2 regions of the Clostridium sp. CM036 genome follow, and region 1 is predicted to be linked to the other one. Evidence: riboswitches for the same ligand, from Rfam matches in the RefSeq annotation. Region 1 holds a riboswitch; the other holds the start of a gene.
What was found. A riboswitch is a leader RNA that binds a small molecule or an ion and turns the genes downstream of it on or off. The one in region 1 is predicted to bind cobalamin.
Positions count from the first base shown of each region.

Region 2: linked by a shared signal. The riboswitch ahead of ACWJKE_RS08980 (sirohydrochlorin cobaltochelatase) and the one ahead of ACWJKE_RS10210 (YitT family protein) in region 1 are both predicted to bind cobalamin.

Region 1 is NZ_CM143652.1:2,165,863-2,174,397, reverse strand. It holds gene ACWJKE_RS10220 (cob(I)yrinic acid a,c-diamide adenosyltransferase) at 52-591, shown strand; gene ACWJKE_RS10215 (hypothetical protein) at 655-819, shown strand; cobalamin riboswitch at 810-997, shown strand; gene ACWJKE_RS10210 (YitT family protein) at 1,197-2,048, shown strand; gene ACWJKE_RS10205 (DUF3842 family protein) at 2,189-2,617, opposite strand; gene ACWJKE_RS10200 (ribonuclease J) at 2,866-4,530, shown strand; gene ACWJKE_RS10195 (thioesterase family protein) at 4,746-5,132, opposite strand; gene ACWJKE_RS10190 (hypothetical protein) at 5,362-5,709, opposite strand; gene ACWJKE_RS10185 (CoA-binding protein) at 5,945-6,316, opposite strand; gene ACWJKE_RS10180 (hypothetical protein) at 6,496-6,762, opposite strand; gene ACWJKE_RS10175 (MarR family winged helix-turn-helix transcriptional regulator) at 6,958-7,392, shown strand; gene ACWJKE_RS10170 (ABC transporter ATP-binding protein) at 7,429-8,535, shown strand, end outside.
Region 2 is NZ_CM143652.1:1,897,440-1,905,974, forward strand. It holds gene ACWJKE_RS08950 (cobalt-factor II C(20)-methyltransferase) at 40-705, opposite strand; gene cbiE (precorrin-6y C5,15-methyltransferase (decarboxylating) subunit CbiE) at 773-1,378, opposite strand; gene cbiD (cobalt-precorrin-5B (C(1))-methyltransferase CbiD) at 1,438-2,523, opposite strand; gene ACWJKE_RS08965 (precorrin-8X methylmutase) at 2,616-3,242, opposite strand; gene ACWJKE_RS08970 (cobyrinate a,c-diamide synthase) at 3,311-4,636, opposite strand; gene ACWJKE_RS08975 (pyridoxal phosphate-dependent aminotransferase) at 4,678-5,796, opposite strand; gene ACWJKE_RS08980 (sirohydrochlorin cobaltochelatase) at 5,866-6,699, opposite strand; cobalamin riboswitch at 6,845-7,029, opposite strand; gene ACWJKE_RS08985 (transposase) at 7,243-8,154, shown strand; gene cobS (adenosylcobinamide-GDP ribazoletransferase) at 8,477-8,535, opposite strand, start outside.

The sequences.
Region 1 (8,535 bases):
CAAGAGGCTTACTATCTTGTACACGAGATATTAAAAGGAGAAATGAATATAATGGGGAAATTAAAAAACGGATATGTTCAAATTTATACGGGGAATGGCAAGGGGAAAACGACTGCAGCTGTAGGACTAGCTGTACGTGCAGCAGGAAATGGATATACTGTATTTATGGTACAGTTTTTGAAGGGAAGTAAAACTGGTGAAATTGAAAGTGCAAAAAAATTGGCTCCCTTTTTTAACATATTTAGGTTTGAGAAAAAAAGAGGTTTTTTTTGGACGTTAAATGCAGAGGAAAAAAATGAATTAAAAGAAGAAGTACAAAAGGGGTATGAATTTTGCAGGGAAGCATTAAAAGAAGAAAAATGCGACATACTTATCATGGATGAGGTAATGGGAGCGTTGAACAATCAACTAATAAGTGAAGAACAACTACTAGAATTAATGGAGAATAAACCTGGTAATATAGAATTGATTTTAACAGGGAGAGACGTACCTAAAGCTATAATAGATAAAGCAAACCTTGTAACTGAGATGAAGGATATTAAACATTATTTTAACGAAGGAATACCATCTAGAGAGGGTATAGAGTTTTGATTATAACCACCTCAAATTCTAAAATTAAGTTAATAATATTTAGAGTTTGAAGGGGGAATTATTATGAATACGTACAAAAACTTAGGCAAAGAATTTATTGTCAATATAACGGGGAATAGAGAAGCCGATATGGTTATTGTGGAAGAATTTAATAAAAACTCTGTTATAAATAAAGCTCAATTAAAAAAGGTTTTATGGAAGAGATTAAAAGAAAGTAATTTAATATAGCATATAAAGGTATGAGATGTTTTGCATTTCATTTAAAAGGGAACCAGGTGAAAAGCCTGAACGGTCCCGCCGCTGTAATGGTGAGAAGCTTTAAATTATACCACTGACAATTTTGTTGGGAAGGATTAAAGCGACTATGATCCAAAGTCAGAAGACCTGCCTTCATTAATACACCAAGAACGTTACGAGTGATAGGGGGTGTGACGCATATTTGTATGAAAATGCATTTTAAATTTTGCATTTTTTACAAATATGGTTGGTATTATTATCAAGCCCTTAGCATAAATGCTAAAGGGCTTAATTTTTCGTTGAGAAAGAAATTATGATTATTTTACAGAGGATAGGTAATACAATTGATAATTATAAGGAGGCATATTATGCAAATAAAGATAAAGGAATTTGCGCTTATAAACATAGGAATGCTTATGGTATCAGCAGGTTTATATTTCTTTTTAATGCCAAATAATTTAGCGACAGGTGGGGCGAATGGATTAGCAATAGTTATAAATAAATTTACAGGGGGGTTATCCGTAGGTTGGATAATGATGATAATAAACCTTATTTTGTTTGTAATAGCATTTATTGCTATCGGAAAGAGTTTTGGTGGAAAAAGTGTGTATGCAAGCTTTGGTGTAGGAGGTATTATAATTGTATTTCAAAAGTTTATACCTATTAATAATTCAATTACAGGAGATATTTTACTGGAACTTATATTTGGAATACTAATATCAGGAATAGGTACAGCTATAGTCTTTGATCAAAACGCTTCAACAGGGGGGACAGATATCTTAGCTAAGATATTAAATGAATTTTTTCATATAAATTTAGGAAAAGGAGTTTTAATATGTGATTTAATTATAATTTTAATGGCAGTTTTTGCTTTTGGAATTAAGCTATCATTATATGCAATGCTCGGAGTTATAATTAATGGCTTTCTTATAGACCACATCATAGATGGAATAAATGTGTGCAAAGAAGTTACAATTATAAGTAAGAACAGCGATAAGATAAGAAAATATATAAGAGAAAAGCTAGATAAAACATCTACTGTATATAACGGAGTAGGGGATTTTTCAGATGAGGATAAAGAAGTTGTTGTGGTTATAGTAGGAAGAAGGGAGTTTATAACACTTAAAAAATTCATAAAATTTGTTGATAAGGATGCTTTTGTAACAGTGAATAATATTTATGAAGTCTTTGGATACGGATTTAAATCCTTAAAACATTAAATAAAAATTTTAGATAGCTAATAGAGCGGATTAACAACATTTATGCCATGAAAGCAGGCAAAATTGTTAGTTATGGAATACCGACAGAAGTCTTAACCCAAGAATTAATAAAGTCTTTTAAATATTATGTATAAACCTTCTTATATAAAATGATATTTTATATTACTTTTTATATCAAGTACAATCTCTTCAATTATATCCTTGATTTGCATATTCCTTGTGCCTGGTATATAAATACCATGTTTTTGTAGTGGAAGTATATATTTAGTACAATCCATATTAAATATTGACGTGGCAATCATGGGGGTAATTTCACCGTTAATGCCACCACTACATATTATTCCAATTGGACCGATTATGCTATCAATTTTATTTTTCTTGCAAAATGAGCAAATTGATTCCTCTCCACTTATACCAATATTTGCACCAGCTCTTACCATATTTGAACAAGCAAATGTATTTGTACCAAGTGCAACAATATAGATATCTAGGCTAATTTCTTTACGAATTTTTTTTATGATTGTTTGACCAAGACCTGCCCCTTGTGCGTCTATTACAGCTATTTTCATGGTAATACCTCCAAAAAATAAAATTTATAATATAATGAAATCTATTTTTATATAGATAATATTATTATACTATAATGTTTATGTATATTCTGTGTTTAGTTCAAATAAAATTACAACGTTGGTATAAATAAAATGATTATAAAAAAGCAAAAAAAATTCTCCCATAAAGGTATTAATTTTATAATTCGAGGCAAAATAAAGAAAATAATATTAATAATATAATTGATATAAATGAAGGGGAGAATTTAGTGAAAAACGAGGAAAGTATAAAGGTTATTCCTTTAGGAGGCCTTGGAGAAATAGGTAAGAATATAACAGCTTTTGAATATGCGAATGAAATCATTGTTATAGACTGTGGTATAGCCTTTCCTGATGAGGAAATGTATGGTGTAGATTTAGTAATTCCAGATATAACTTATTTAAAAAATAATGCAGAAAAAGTAAAAGGTATTTTTTTAACTCATGGACATGAAGATCATATAGGGTCGCTTCCGTACATTCTAAAACAATTGAATGTACCTATTTATGGTACTAGGTTAACGTTAGGGCTAATTGAAAATAAACTAAAGGAGCACAATATATTATCTAATTGTGAACTTCACAATGTAAATGCTGGAGAAACAATAGAACTACAAAATCTTAAAGTTGAATTCATAAGGGTTACTCACAGCATAGCAGACTCCTGTGCTATTGCCATCCACTCACCACTAGGTGTTATATTACATACTGGTGACTTCAAAATTGATTATACCCCCATTGATGGATTGGTCATGGATCTTGAACGTATCTCAAATTTAGGTAAAGAGGGCGTGCTACTTCTTATGGCGGATAGCACGAATGTGGAACGTGAAGGGCATACAATTTCTGAAAAAACTATAGGGAAGACTCTAACTAGAATAATTTCTAATGCAGAGGGAAGGGTTATTGTAGCTACATTTGCTTCAAATATTCACAGAATACAGCAGATCGTAGACGCCTCTGTGAAACATGGTAGAAAAATTGTTTTTAGTGGGAGGAGTATGGACAATATCTCACAAGTAGCTATTGAACTTGGATATCTCCATGTACCAGAAGGTTACATTATAGGTATAGATGATATGCAAAATTACCACAATAAAAATATTACAATAATAACTACCGGAAGTCAGGGCGAACCTATGGCAGGACTTGCTAGAATGGCTTTTGCTACTCATAGGAAAATCACCCTTGAACCAGAGGATTTATTTGTTATTTCTGCATCTCCAATTCCAGGCAATGAGAAACTTATATCTAGAGTAATCAATGAGCTATTCAAAAAAGGGGCAGAGGTAATTTATGAGGATTTAGAAGAAGTGCATGTATCCGGTCACGCATATCAAGAAGAATTGAAATTAATTCACGCATTAGTTCATCCTAAATATTTTATGCCAGTTCATGGTGAATACAGACATTTAAGTCACCATGCTAAGTTAGCACAAGAATTAGGTATGCAAGGCAAAGATATATTTACTATGGAAACAGGGCAGGTTTTAGAACTTACAAAGGATGAAGCTAAAGTAACAGGACGGGTACACACTGGATCTGTATTTGTAGATGGACTTGGTGTTGGGGATGTTGGAAGCATAGTGCTTAGAGATAGAAAGCACTTAGCAGAAGATGGCATGCTCACTGTTGTGGTTACTTTAGAACGCGAATCTTATAGTATTATTGCGGGACCAGACATAATAACTCGCGGATTTATATATGCAAAGGAATCGGATGAATTAATTAGTGAAGTAAAAGAAATTGTTAGGGTTGAGCTTAATAAGTGCTTAGACAAGAAAATTATTGAATGGTATGTATTAAAATCTAATATAAAAAAATCCACAGAGCGATATTTGTATGAAAAAACAAAGCGTAGGCCAATTATTCTTCCAATTATTATGGAGATTTAACAGTTTTTTTAAGCTGGTGGTATATACAAAAGGCCAGCAAAAATCATATAGTAAAACTAAAAAATTGCAGTAGTTAGTTCTACTGCTTTTTTATATTGCTATTGTATCTAAAAATAGTATTAATTTTTAACATAACAAAAGACTGCCCTGTTAGGTACAGTCTTAATTGTGATATTGTAGCATCGAAGATGATGAACAGAATCGCAGGTTATGATTTAACGTGCTGTTTTTTTCATGAATTCTTCAGAATTTACTATGTACCTTATATGAATTCCTTCACCTATTTTACCCATGTCATCATAGGCTTCCACCTTAAAGAACAATTTTTTGCCTTCTGCCTTTGATAATAAGGCTTCAGCTCTAACCTTAACGCCAACAGGTGTTGCCTTTATGTGTTTAACACTAATCTCTATACCGACGGTTGTGAACCCATCAGGTAAATTTCGTTGAACACAATTTGTTGCTGCATTCTCCATAAGCGCTGTCATAGCTGGAGTAGCATAAACATCTAGACTTCCAGATCCATAAGAAATCGCGGTGTCACTGCTGTTAATAGTCTGCTCCATAGTAAATTTCAAGTCTTTATTAAAATTGAATTCCAATTTTATCACTCCATTCCGTTTATTATTTTTTACTATACCAATACCTTATTATACCATGTTAACACCTTTAGGATAGTGTTATTATGATATGTCTTATGATATAAATTAAAATAGAACCCCATTACTGGAATTCTATTGTTTAATTGCATGGTTATATGATCTTTTAAAATATTCAAATTGAAATAATATCATAACGAATAATTCATTTCTTACTGTTTGGGCTAATTATTTAGCCACATCTATACAGTTTTCTTTGAATTTCGGAATTACTGTAATTATACAACTCTACTAATTTTATTCCTTTGGAATCAATGTGTATTTTATCTTCACAAATCATAACTACATTATTATTATATTTAGGGCTACGACTTCCACATTTTACAAAGGCTTCTTTCTCTTCATATTTTACAAAACCTAACCTTTTTAATTTTCCCAAATAGGAAGCAAATTCTTGATTCTTCTCTTTTGGATCTTCCTCTGTTAAATTGTAATTTTCAATTTCGAATGACATTCCTGGCAACATATCAGCATCGTAAATGTCAATTAGCATCTCGCTTTCTAATGTGTTTAATTCCATATATTCCCCTCCCGCTATAGTATAAAACAATGCCGGTTAGATAATTTACATATAAAGGTAAAATGCCTATCCGCAATATTTTAATTATACCACAAAGCAATACATTATTTTGTAATATTGTGTTATCATTGGTAATAATTATTCTGCAAATTTCTGCAATATTTCTAAAAATGTGCAAAACTTATTTATGTTGAGTTTACAAAACGGTATATGGGGAGGAAAGATTTTATTTGGTTTATATTTTTGATAATTCTACTAAGGCACATCCATCTATTACTTGCATTCCACTTGATTTACAAAAATTAATTATTTCAGGGCTTTCAGCTCCTGGTTGAATAAGGACTTTATCTATTTTTAAATCATGGGCTTCATGAAGAATTTTAATACCTTTATATGGATTAATGCATAAATCTAAAACTTCTACCTTGTAGGGTATATCACTTAGGGTGGTATAAATCCCCTCATTTTCAATAGATGGATTTACCCCCACTACGTTAAATCCATGTTTTTTTAAGGAATTCAATATTTTATAAGCATATTTGGAAGGGTTTAATACATCCCCAACTACAACCCAGTTTTTATAATTTAAAAATTGACTAGCATCCAATGTTGTCATCTCCTAATAAAATTAATTTCTATAATATTATCATTCCCTAGTAGCGATAAAAAAAACATGCTAATTAGCATGTTTTTTTATTGTTATTTTATCAAAAGAAATTTGGATAATCTGTTCTTCGCTTTTTTTATTTCACTATGAAACATAAAAAACCTAACTGAATTATATGCCTATTTAAAATTTACAGAAGTAACTAAATGTCTTATATTATCGATAATTGGATTTATCACCTGTAAAAGATAGCTAAGAAAATCAGTTAATACAGGTATTGCAATACCTATTTGTTTAAGGACATATATTAAAAGGAAGACACCGAGTGTAATGCTTAATATCCTTCCAATTATTTTAAATACTGCAATACCAAGATAAGCAAGTAATATAGCTAATGCAACCATAATAATGGTATTCAGATTAATATTAGAAAAATCAACATTCATAAACACACCTCCATTATTTATAAAATTATAACTTAAACTCTAGGGCTTGGCAAAGGTAAAATATCCTAAAGTCCAATTTAAGGGTATGTGAAAATGTATTGACATAAAATATATATGGGATTATAATATAATTCGTAAGCTAAATATACGGATACGAAATATTAGTACACGAAATACATTTAAGGGGGTAATTAAGTGAAAAAAATAAATGAAAGCGTAGAAGTTGCAAGACTTTTTCAAGAGGTTATGCAGCTATTTAAACATAATATGAGTAAAGTTCTTTGTGATACAGGTATTTCTGCGCCTCAAGGTATGGTTTTGGGACTTTTAAGTAAAAAAAAGAAACTTAAGATAACAGAACTTAGCAATGAGCTTTGTTTATCAAATAGTACAGTCTCTGGAATTATTGATAGGCTTGAAAAGCAGGAAATGGTAGTAAGAGAAAGAAGCGATGTGGATAAGAGGGTAGTCTACGTAAGTATGTCACCAAACTTTAAAGAGATGCATAAAAACTTTCATAACCAATTTGAAAAAAACATTGCAGATATAATGAGTAAGGGAAGTACAGAAGAACTTCATAAAATATTTGAAGGCTTAGATACACTTAAGAAGCTTTTAAATGACCAATAAAAATAATGCAATAACAAATGAATGGAGATGATACTTTTGATTAAATTATTTAGATTTTTAAAAGAATACACATTGCAAATAGTGCTAATAGTTATATTGATTTTTACTCAAGTACTTGCGAACCTATATTTGCCAACCTTAATGGCTAATATAGTTGATAAAGGTATAGTACAAAAGGATGTAGTTCAAACTATTTCATTTTTAGGATTCAGTGGAACTTATAAAGGAATAGATTATATTATTAGAATAGGCGGACTTATGCTATTATTCTCAGCAGGTGGAGCTATATGCTCAGTTGTAGCTGCATTCCTATCGTCAAGAACTGCTGTAGGGTTTGGCAGGATTATTCGTAATAAATTGTTTGCTAAAGTTGAAGGGTTTTCGCTGCATGAGTTTGATAAGGTCGGTACTGCAACCCTTATAACAAGGACTACAAATGATGTTACTCAGGTTCAAACAGCAACTGTAATGATTTTTTCTATTATGCTTTTTGCACCTTTAACTGCTATAGGTGGTATTGTTATGGCTTTAAGAGAGGACGCACATTTAACCTGGATTTTTGCAGTTGTAATTCCGTTACTTGGAATTATTATTGGAATAACCCTTAAATTCGCTATGCCATTATTTAAATTAATGCAAGTGAAGATAGATAAATTGAATCTTGTATTACGTGAAGGACTTACTGGTATTAGGGTTGTACGTGCATTTAATCGTATAGATACTGAAAAGGCTAGATTTGATGATGCAAATACTGATCTTATGAATAATGCTGTAAAAGTGAATAAAATCATGGCATTTTTATTGCCAGTAATGATGTTAATTATGAATGTCACAACAGTTGCTATTATTTGGTTCGGCGCTAAAAGAATAGATGCTTCAAGTATGGAAGTTGGTTCATTAATAGCATTTATACAATACGGAATGCAAATTTTATTCGGATTCTTAATGCTTGCTATGGTATTTATAATGATACCAAGGGCGCAAGCTTCTGCAATAAGAATAAATGAAGTATTAGAAATGGAACCGGAAATCATTGATCCAAAGGTTATTAAATTGGCTGATAAACAAAGTGGATATGTTGAGTTTAAGGATGTAACATTCGGCTACCCAGGTGCAGATCAACCAGCCATTAGCCACATAACA
Region 2 (8,535 bases), 270 kb from region 1:
TAACCGTCCCCGCTTAATTAGTTGTTACCTGTCCCTACCCTATTCCTTCTTAGCAATTATTAAACTCATGTACTCTTTATTTTTTAATATATCCAAACGGCTTCTTAGAACTTCTTGTCCTTCCCTACCTGCTTTTTTAACATATACATAGCTATATCCCTTTGCTTCTAGATGATTTATTACTTCCTCTTCTACTTTATAAACCTTCATAATTACTAAGAATTTTTCATCCTTTATAGTATCAAGCCTAGATGCTGGAAGTATTAAAAGAGGCTCATTACCAATTACTAAATACTCATTTGCAATACTCGCACAAGCACAAAATGATGTTATACCTGGAATTGTTTCAACTTCATATCCGCTTTCCATAATATAATTTAAAAGATATATATATGTACTATATACAAACGGGTCGCCTATAGTTAAGAAAGCCACATCTTTCCCAGCTTTTAGCTTTTCTTCAACAGCTTTAAATGCTTCATATATTTTAGATTCCTGCTCTTCTCCCCCCATAGGAAAATGCTTAACTAGCACCTCAGAGTCCTTATTAATATACTCTTCTGCTATTTCATGTGCTATACTTTTGCCTCCATTCATAGCACTAGGCACTACTATTACATCGCATTTTCCAATAGTTTTTATTGCTTTTATTGTAAGTAATTCCTTATCTCCTGGTCCTACCCCTACACCATATAATTTTGCCATGTTTAATCCCCCATATCTAAGTAAGCACAAACAAATCAATATTATTGTTTATTTTTATGTGTCTTACTTAATTTAAATTTTCTATAACAACCACACTAAGGTCATTAAAAGTTTTTTCCTTAATTTCTTCCACTGTACCTTTTATTATTCTTTCATCCTCGTATGATAATTCTTCCCCAACATATGCTGTGGCTTTAATATTATTTTCATAGAGCTTTCTACATAAAGCCTGTGGCGAATTACTTTTATCCGTAAGCCACACAGATATCTCGTGTTCCCGCACTATTTTTATGAATTCTTCTCGTCTTCCATGCATACTACCTAAATAAGCGTTTTGCCACGGCTTTTGGAGCTTACACATTAAGTATTGAAAAGAACTTATACCAGGTACTATTTCTATTTTGCTTTTAAAATTACTCTTTATATAATTTGTGATACCATAAAAGCATGGATCACCTGATGCTATTATTGCGATATCCTTCTCTATGTTTTCTGTTATAAAATTCATAATATCCTTTAATGTTTTCACTACTATCTTTTCGACATTAATCTTTGGTATACTCATTGCAGCTCTTTCAAATCCTATGATTACATCAACCTTTTCTATAGTCTCTACTGCCAAAGGAATAATATATTTAGGGCTTCCAGGCCCAATCCCCACTATATAAACCATATACTCTGCTACCTTTCATTATTTATTCATCTATTAGTTGTTAACTGTCCCTAACCATTCTAACTATTCTTTCTTGTGTCACAGAGAATTCCCTTATCCATAGAAAACATAATAACCTCTGCCGGAATTGTTTCATAAGTATACTGGAATAATCTTCGCTTTACCTTATTTGCAATGTTTTCATATATATCCTTATAATTTTCACCTACTAGCTTTATTGCTCCTTCAGTAGTTTTTTCCTTATATACCTGTGTAATAAGCTGCGTAGGTGCTCCAGCCAACGCCAGTTCTAAAGCTATTACTTCAAGCCTCACATCACATACTCTACTGTGAGTTTGAAAACATCCCGCTGCAATTTTACTTACCTTTCCTATATGTCCTACTAAAATTACACTTTCTACTTCCTTTTCCATACAGCTGTTTAGTGCAAATCCTATGAAATTTGAAATCATTACTATATTGTCAACTTTAAGGCCTACCTGTGCAGCCACATCCTCACCCATGTTACCAAAAACTAAGGTAAGATTTTTATGCCCCGCAGCTACCTTTTGACATATTTCTATATGTATAGATTGTGTGAGAGCTTCTTCTGACATTGGTGTCACAATTCCTGTTGTTCCGAGTATTGATATACCACCTTCAATGCCAAGTCTAGGATTAAATGTTTTCTTGGCTATTTCTTCTCCCTTAGGTACAAATATAGTTATTGTAATCCCAGAGTTCTTAGGAAGCACCTCTTTTACTTCTTTTTCTATCATTTTTCTAGGTACTGGGTTTATTGCCCATTCCCCTTTGGGTACATATAATCCTTCTCCTCTAACTATCCCTACACCTTTTCCACCTTTTAATGTATATACTGATTCTGCTTTTTCAGCCCTTGCCCAAATTTCTATACCATTAGTTGCATCAGGGTCATCCCCCGCATCTTTTATAATACAACACTCAGCAAAATTTTCTCCCTTTGCTACCTTAGATATTGGTAGCAATAATTCTATACCCTTTGGAGTATCTATCCTTATCTCGTCTATTTCGGTATCATAAAATAAAATTTGTGTGGCAGCTTTTGCTGCCCCAGCAGCACAAGAACCAGTGGTATATCCACATCTAAGCTTTTTTCCATTACTATTAACATATAAATTCAGCATTATTACGTACCCCCTGTTAAGTTTCTTATTCATTTAAAGATACCTAACATTTATTTCAAAATGCCTAATAACTATGAAACTCTAGCGGATTACTAACTCCTATCTACTATCATGTACATCAGTGCATTTAAAATGGATGCAGCTACTGTGCTTCCACCTTTTCTTCCTCGCACTGTTATCATTGGCAGATCTAATTTTTCAATTTCTTTCTTAGATTCTGCTGCTCCAACAAAACCTATAGGTGCTGCCAATATAAATTTAGCATTACACTTTCCTTCCTCGATTAGTTCCTTTAATCTAAACAAAGCTGTAGGTGCATTACCAAATATGAAAAATTCTACTCCATCATCTACCGCTTTTTCAACTGCTGCCATAGACCGCGTTATGTGACGCGCTTTTGCTATCTCTGCCACTTTTTCATCACTTACATAGCATAAAGCCTTACAATTTAAATCTTTAAGAGCTTTTTTGTTTATACCTGCCAGTGCCATTTTTGTATCAGTATAAATGGTAGCTCCATTTTTAAGTAACTCTACAGCCTCATCAATAGCTCCATCCCTAATATAAACTATGTTTTTATAATCGAAATCTGCTGTAGTATGTATTACTCTTTTGATTATTGAAAGCTCTTTGTCAGAAAATTTATGTTCTCCCATTTCTTCTCCAATAATTTCGAAGCTTTTTTTTTCTATATCCATAGGAATCTTTATATAATCCATATTTTAATCTCCTTTTCTTTTAATTTAAATAAGTGTTCATAGGTAGGGACGGTTAGCAACTAATTAATCTATTTGAAAATCTCCTTAAACCATTGTAAGTTTCCCCAAAAATGCACATGTCCATAAGCTGCCATAGTATTTTTTTTAACATATCCGCATTTCCAATTTTTCTCATATCCATCATAACCCTCTTTAGAAAGCTTAAATACCTTTTCTTCAGATAAATTAACAATAGATTTATGAAACTCATGACAGTTTATACTCATATTTTGTGGTAAAATATTATTTTCTACCCCTACCTTTATTTCTGCATACCCAAAGTTCTGAAGCTTTTTTGTTAAGGTGTAATACCCCTTAAAAAAGCCAACGGTATTATGTGATATTTTTTCTTCGCCTTGCAGTTTTTCTCCCTCAGTAAGATACATTAATCCTCCACATTCGGCGTAACAGTGTAGCCCATTATCAAGAGCTTTTTTTATACTGCCAAGCATTGATGTATTTTCAGATAGCTCCTTTATAAAAACCTCAGGGTACCCTCCACCTATGTAAAGAAAATCAATATTACTGGGTAGCTTCTTATCTTTAATTGGACTAAAATATATAACTTGTCCCATTTCCTCTAGAAGCTCTAAATTTTCTTTATAATAAAAACTAAAGGCCTTGTCATAGGCTACAGCTATCCTTTTCCCCTTATTCTCCACATGGAAATCATCTATATGCCTTTCACTTTCTTTAAATTGTTCTAACAATAAATCCATATCCAAATGCTTTTCTAATAACTTGGCACAGATTTCAATTTTCTCATCTAAATCCTCTGTTTCACTGCTTTGAATTAGCCCTAAGTGCCTACTTTTTAAGTTTAATCGTTCATCTTTTGGAAGATAGCCTAACACTTTCAAGTTACAGTTTTCTTTAATTGCTGCCTTAAGTAACTTATAATAATTTTCTGTTATATTATTTAGTATTATGCCCTTTATATTCGCATCTTTAAAATTTACTATTCCATTAATTTCTGCACAGAGGGTTGCTACCTGAGCCTTTGGAGACAATACAAGTATGATAGGCAAGTCTAAAACCTTTGACACGTGATACGTAGAATAGGATGTATTTATGCCTTTTCCATCATATAAACCCATTACACCTTCGACTACACCCAATTCTCCGCATCCTCTAGAAAAGCTAGCCTTAACTCCCGCCTCTCCCATAAGATACAAATCCAAATTTCTTGAACCTTTACCTGTTATCTTTGTATGAAAAGCTGAGTCTATATAATCAGGTCCTACTTTATACCCTTGTATCTCAAATCCCCTATTTTTAAACGCTTTCATAATTCCGAGTGTTACTGTGGTCTTACCACCACCACTTGAATCTGAAGCTATGACTATACTCTTCATTTATATTCACATCCTTTTGCGGACTATCCCCTAATGTGCAATTAGTTGTTAACTGTCCCCAATGTTTTCACTATCAATTCTAAGTTTTTCAAACACTGAATCAATTTTCCATTCCTATCATTATCCTTAATAGCAAGCCTTACATATTGTTTATCTAGTCCTCTAAAATTATCTGCTTTTCTTATAACAAATCCTTGAGCTAGGCATAGTTTATAAAGTGTCCCTGAGTCTAGTCCTTTTAATTTGCATAATACATAATTTCCATAGGTTAAATACACTTTATCTATAAATGAAATATTTTCAAGTGATCTTATAAACCTAGGCCTTTCCGCTCTTATCCACTCTTTGCTTTTTTCAATATAAACGTTATCTTTTAACACATGACGTGCAGCCATTTCTGCAAAACAGTTTATGTTCCAGGGGTTTTGTTTTTCTTTAACTTTTTTTAATAGGTCTACGTTACTACTTATTCCATACCCAAACCTTATACCAGGCATCGCAAAAAATTTGGTTAATGCTCTTATTATAAATAAACATTTGTATGTTTTAACTTTTTCACTGAAACTGTGCTGTGAATCTCCAGTAAATTCTATAAAAGCCTCATCTATTATTATGACTTTGTCGTTACATTCACAATATTCAAGAATTTTTTGAAACTCAGCCTTATTTATGATATTGCCATTGGGGTTATTTGGATTACCTAAAACCACACCTTCTACACTCTGTAATCTATTAAGAATATCCTCATAATCATAGGAAAGCTCAGCATATTCATGCTTTAATAAGGTATTCTCATTAATCTTCTCTTTTAAATAAGAGTACTCTATACTACAATTCCACTTTTTAGCATCAATTTCGTACTCTACAAAAGATGGCACCACAATTAGTAGATTTTTATGACAAGCTATAACTAAGTCAATTATTTCTGCAGCCCCATTTCCTAAAACAAAATATTCTTTTGGGCAATCAATGTATTCTTTTAATTCTTTCAATACCTCCCTATATTGAATATCTGGATATCTTGTTAAAGCATCTACGGCTTCACTAATGTTATCAGTGAAACTTTTAGGAACCCCTAATGGATTAATATTAGAACTGTAATCTATTAATTCTCGCCCCTCAAGTAATCCATTAGTATAAACATCTCCACCATGTATCATTGAATACCTTCCTTTCTACTTGTAACTCTCATCTACCGTACTTTTGTTACTTATAACTTACGCAGAATTTTAATTTCCCTTATGTGTTTTCCCTACATTCTTGAACTTTTCATTAATTACATCATTAATGTGCTGTATATAAATGTCTTGAACGTCACTATTTTCCCCTAACCCATGCAGATATATTTTAACTTTAAACCCTTTTGCCTCTAAAATACTCTTCCAGGAGTCCTCTGCATCTCCCGCCATGTCATTCTTGGCATGGTCTCCTGCTACAAGCAGTAGTGGCATTAAAGTGACTTCGCTAATACTCTGAGTAGTAACATTAGGTATTACTCTTTCCAAAGTTGGATACCCTTCCACGGTTGCTACATGTACATTGTTAAAACCTCTATCCCTTAAAACGCTTTCAAAACAGCAATATACTGCATTTGCAATATGGTTTGTACCATGCCCCATCAAAATTACTGTATCCATTGGTTGCAATTGCTTTGATAGAGCATCCACCATTATTGAGTAATCATCTGGCACGCCTGCTTCTTCTCCCTTAAAACATAAAAGAGGTCTTCCTATTAAGATATTTTTAAATGCTTTACATTCTTTGTATCTATTAACTACATTATTTATATAATCAAATTCTACTCCAGGAATAACATGCAAAGGCTGAACAATTACCTCATTATATCCTTCGCTTTTTAACTTTTCCAAAGCTTCTTCTGGAGTATCTACATGAATATTATCCCTATTCTTAAGTACTCTAAGAATAATATGTGAAGTAAATGCTCTTCTTATATCATAATCTTCAAAAGTATGTCTTATTTTATCTTCTATTGCATCGATAGTTACTTTTCTTGCATCTTCATGTGTTGTTCCAAAACTTACAATTAAAATTGCCTTCTTCATTTCGATCATCCACCTTGCTAAATATTTTCCGAAATCTATCATAACATTTACATATAATGCTTTTTAAAACAAAAAAAATAGTACGCATACGATAGCGACTACTTTTTAATTAATCCATAATTAAATAGTTCTTTCCCTCCGAAAGCTTGTTAACATCATTTAGGCAGGTCTCCTGGCTTTTGATTCTTCCTTTAATTATCCTTCCTCATTTTTAATTTACGAAGTAGCATTTAAAAGTTTTTCATCAATTACAGTAGCGGGGGCTGCTGCGGATTTAAACCGCATTCCCTTTTCACCTATTTCAAGGCACCTAAAATCATATTCAATTCTCTATTAATTCTAGTTTATTATATTTAAGCCGTACTGTCAATATTTAGAGTGTCTCCTTAGTTTAATAGGCAAAAAAATGATTCAGAAAAATAGTTAGGGACGGTTAACAACTATTTAAATTATTTATATATATATATTAGCTTAAGATTATGAATATCATCCCGATTCATAGGCAATAATTCAAATAAAAATCTATGAGGAAGGGTGATTTTAATGCCAAGAAAGGCAAGAGAAAAAACAGATGACTCGATATTTCATATTATGTGCAAAAGTATCAGCGAAATAAATTTATTCAAGGATGATGAGGATAAGAACAAGTATTTATCACTTGTAAAAAAGTATAAATATCTCTATAATTTTAAAATCTACGGTTACTGTCTTATGGATAACCATTCTCATTTAATGATTGATGCTAATGGCACTGATATATCAAAGGCAATGCATGGAATAAATTTTTCTTATGCAATGTACTTTAATAAAAAATATAAAAGGGAAGGACATCTTTTTAAAGATAGATTTAAGAGTAAAATAGTTAATAATGAACGATATTTGAAGACTTTATCTCTATATATACACAATAATCCTACGGATATAGATGAATATAAAAATTGTCCTGAAAAATATGCTTTTTCTAGTCTAGCCATATTTTTAGGAAAAAGACATGATTCTTTTAAATTAGTTGATTATGGATTTATTATGAGCTCTTTTGGTAATAACCTAAAAAATGCAAGAAAGAATTACTATAATCTTGTCTTTCGCTGTAATGGAGAAAAATTAAAACAAGAAATAGAATTTAAAGATGAAAAATCAGAGTATAAATGTGAACGAAAAATACTTGTAAGGAACTTTAAGCCAGAAGATATAATAGAATATATAGCGTCAAAGATGAATGTATCAAAGACTCATCTTTATATGAAGTACAGCAGAAAGCTTGTACGGGCAAAAGCCTTAACCGTTGTTCTAATGAGGAGCCTCTGTAATTTTAAATCTAGCGATATATCCAGCACTCTTGGAAACATTACACAGGCTAGAGTATCAAAATTAAGCACTATTGGCATCGAATTAATTGGAACAGAAGATAAATATGAGAATATTATCATGGATTTTATTAAACGTTATGCTTAGTAATAATTTATTAATATAATCTTCAATATTATGATTAATAACTTAATGACAATCATTAAAATTCATTCTAATTATTTACTTTAACCTACCTATTTATTAAATCTGTTATATTAAATAAAAAAAATTAGAATAACAGATGGATATATGCATTTAATAAACATGGACAAGTATCAAAAATATACATTTTACTTATGTATAATATAAAAATAATTAAAATTAGTGTTCAATAAATTAATTCAACGATAAAAAGGTACAAGTTTCCATAAACAACTTGCACCCAATTATAATATAAATAATTGTTAACCGTCCCCATTATCTTACCTTAACTTATTGCTATAAATAAGATCATAGTTAGAATTTCAACTAATTCATTATTAGCTC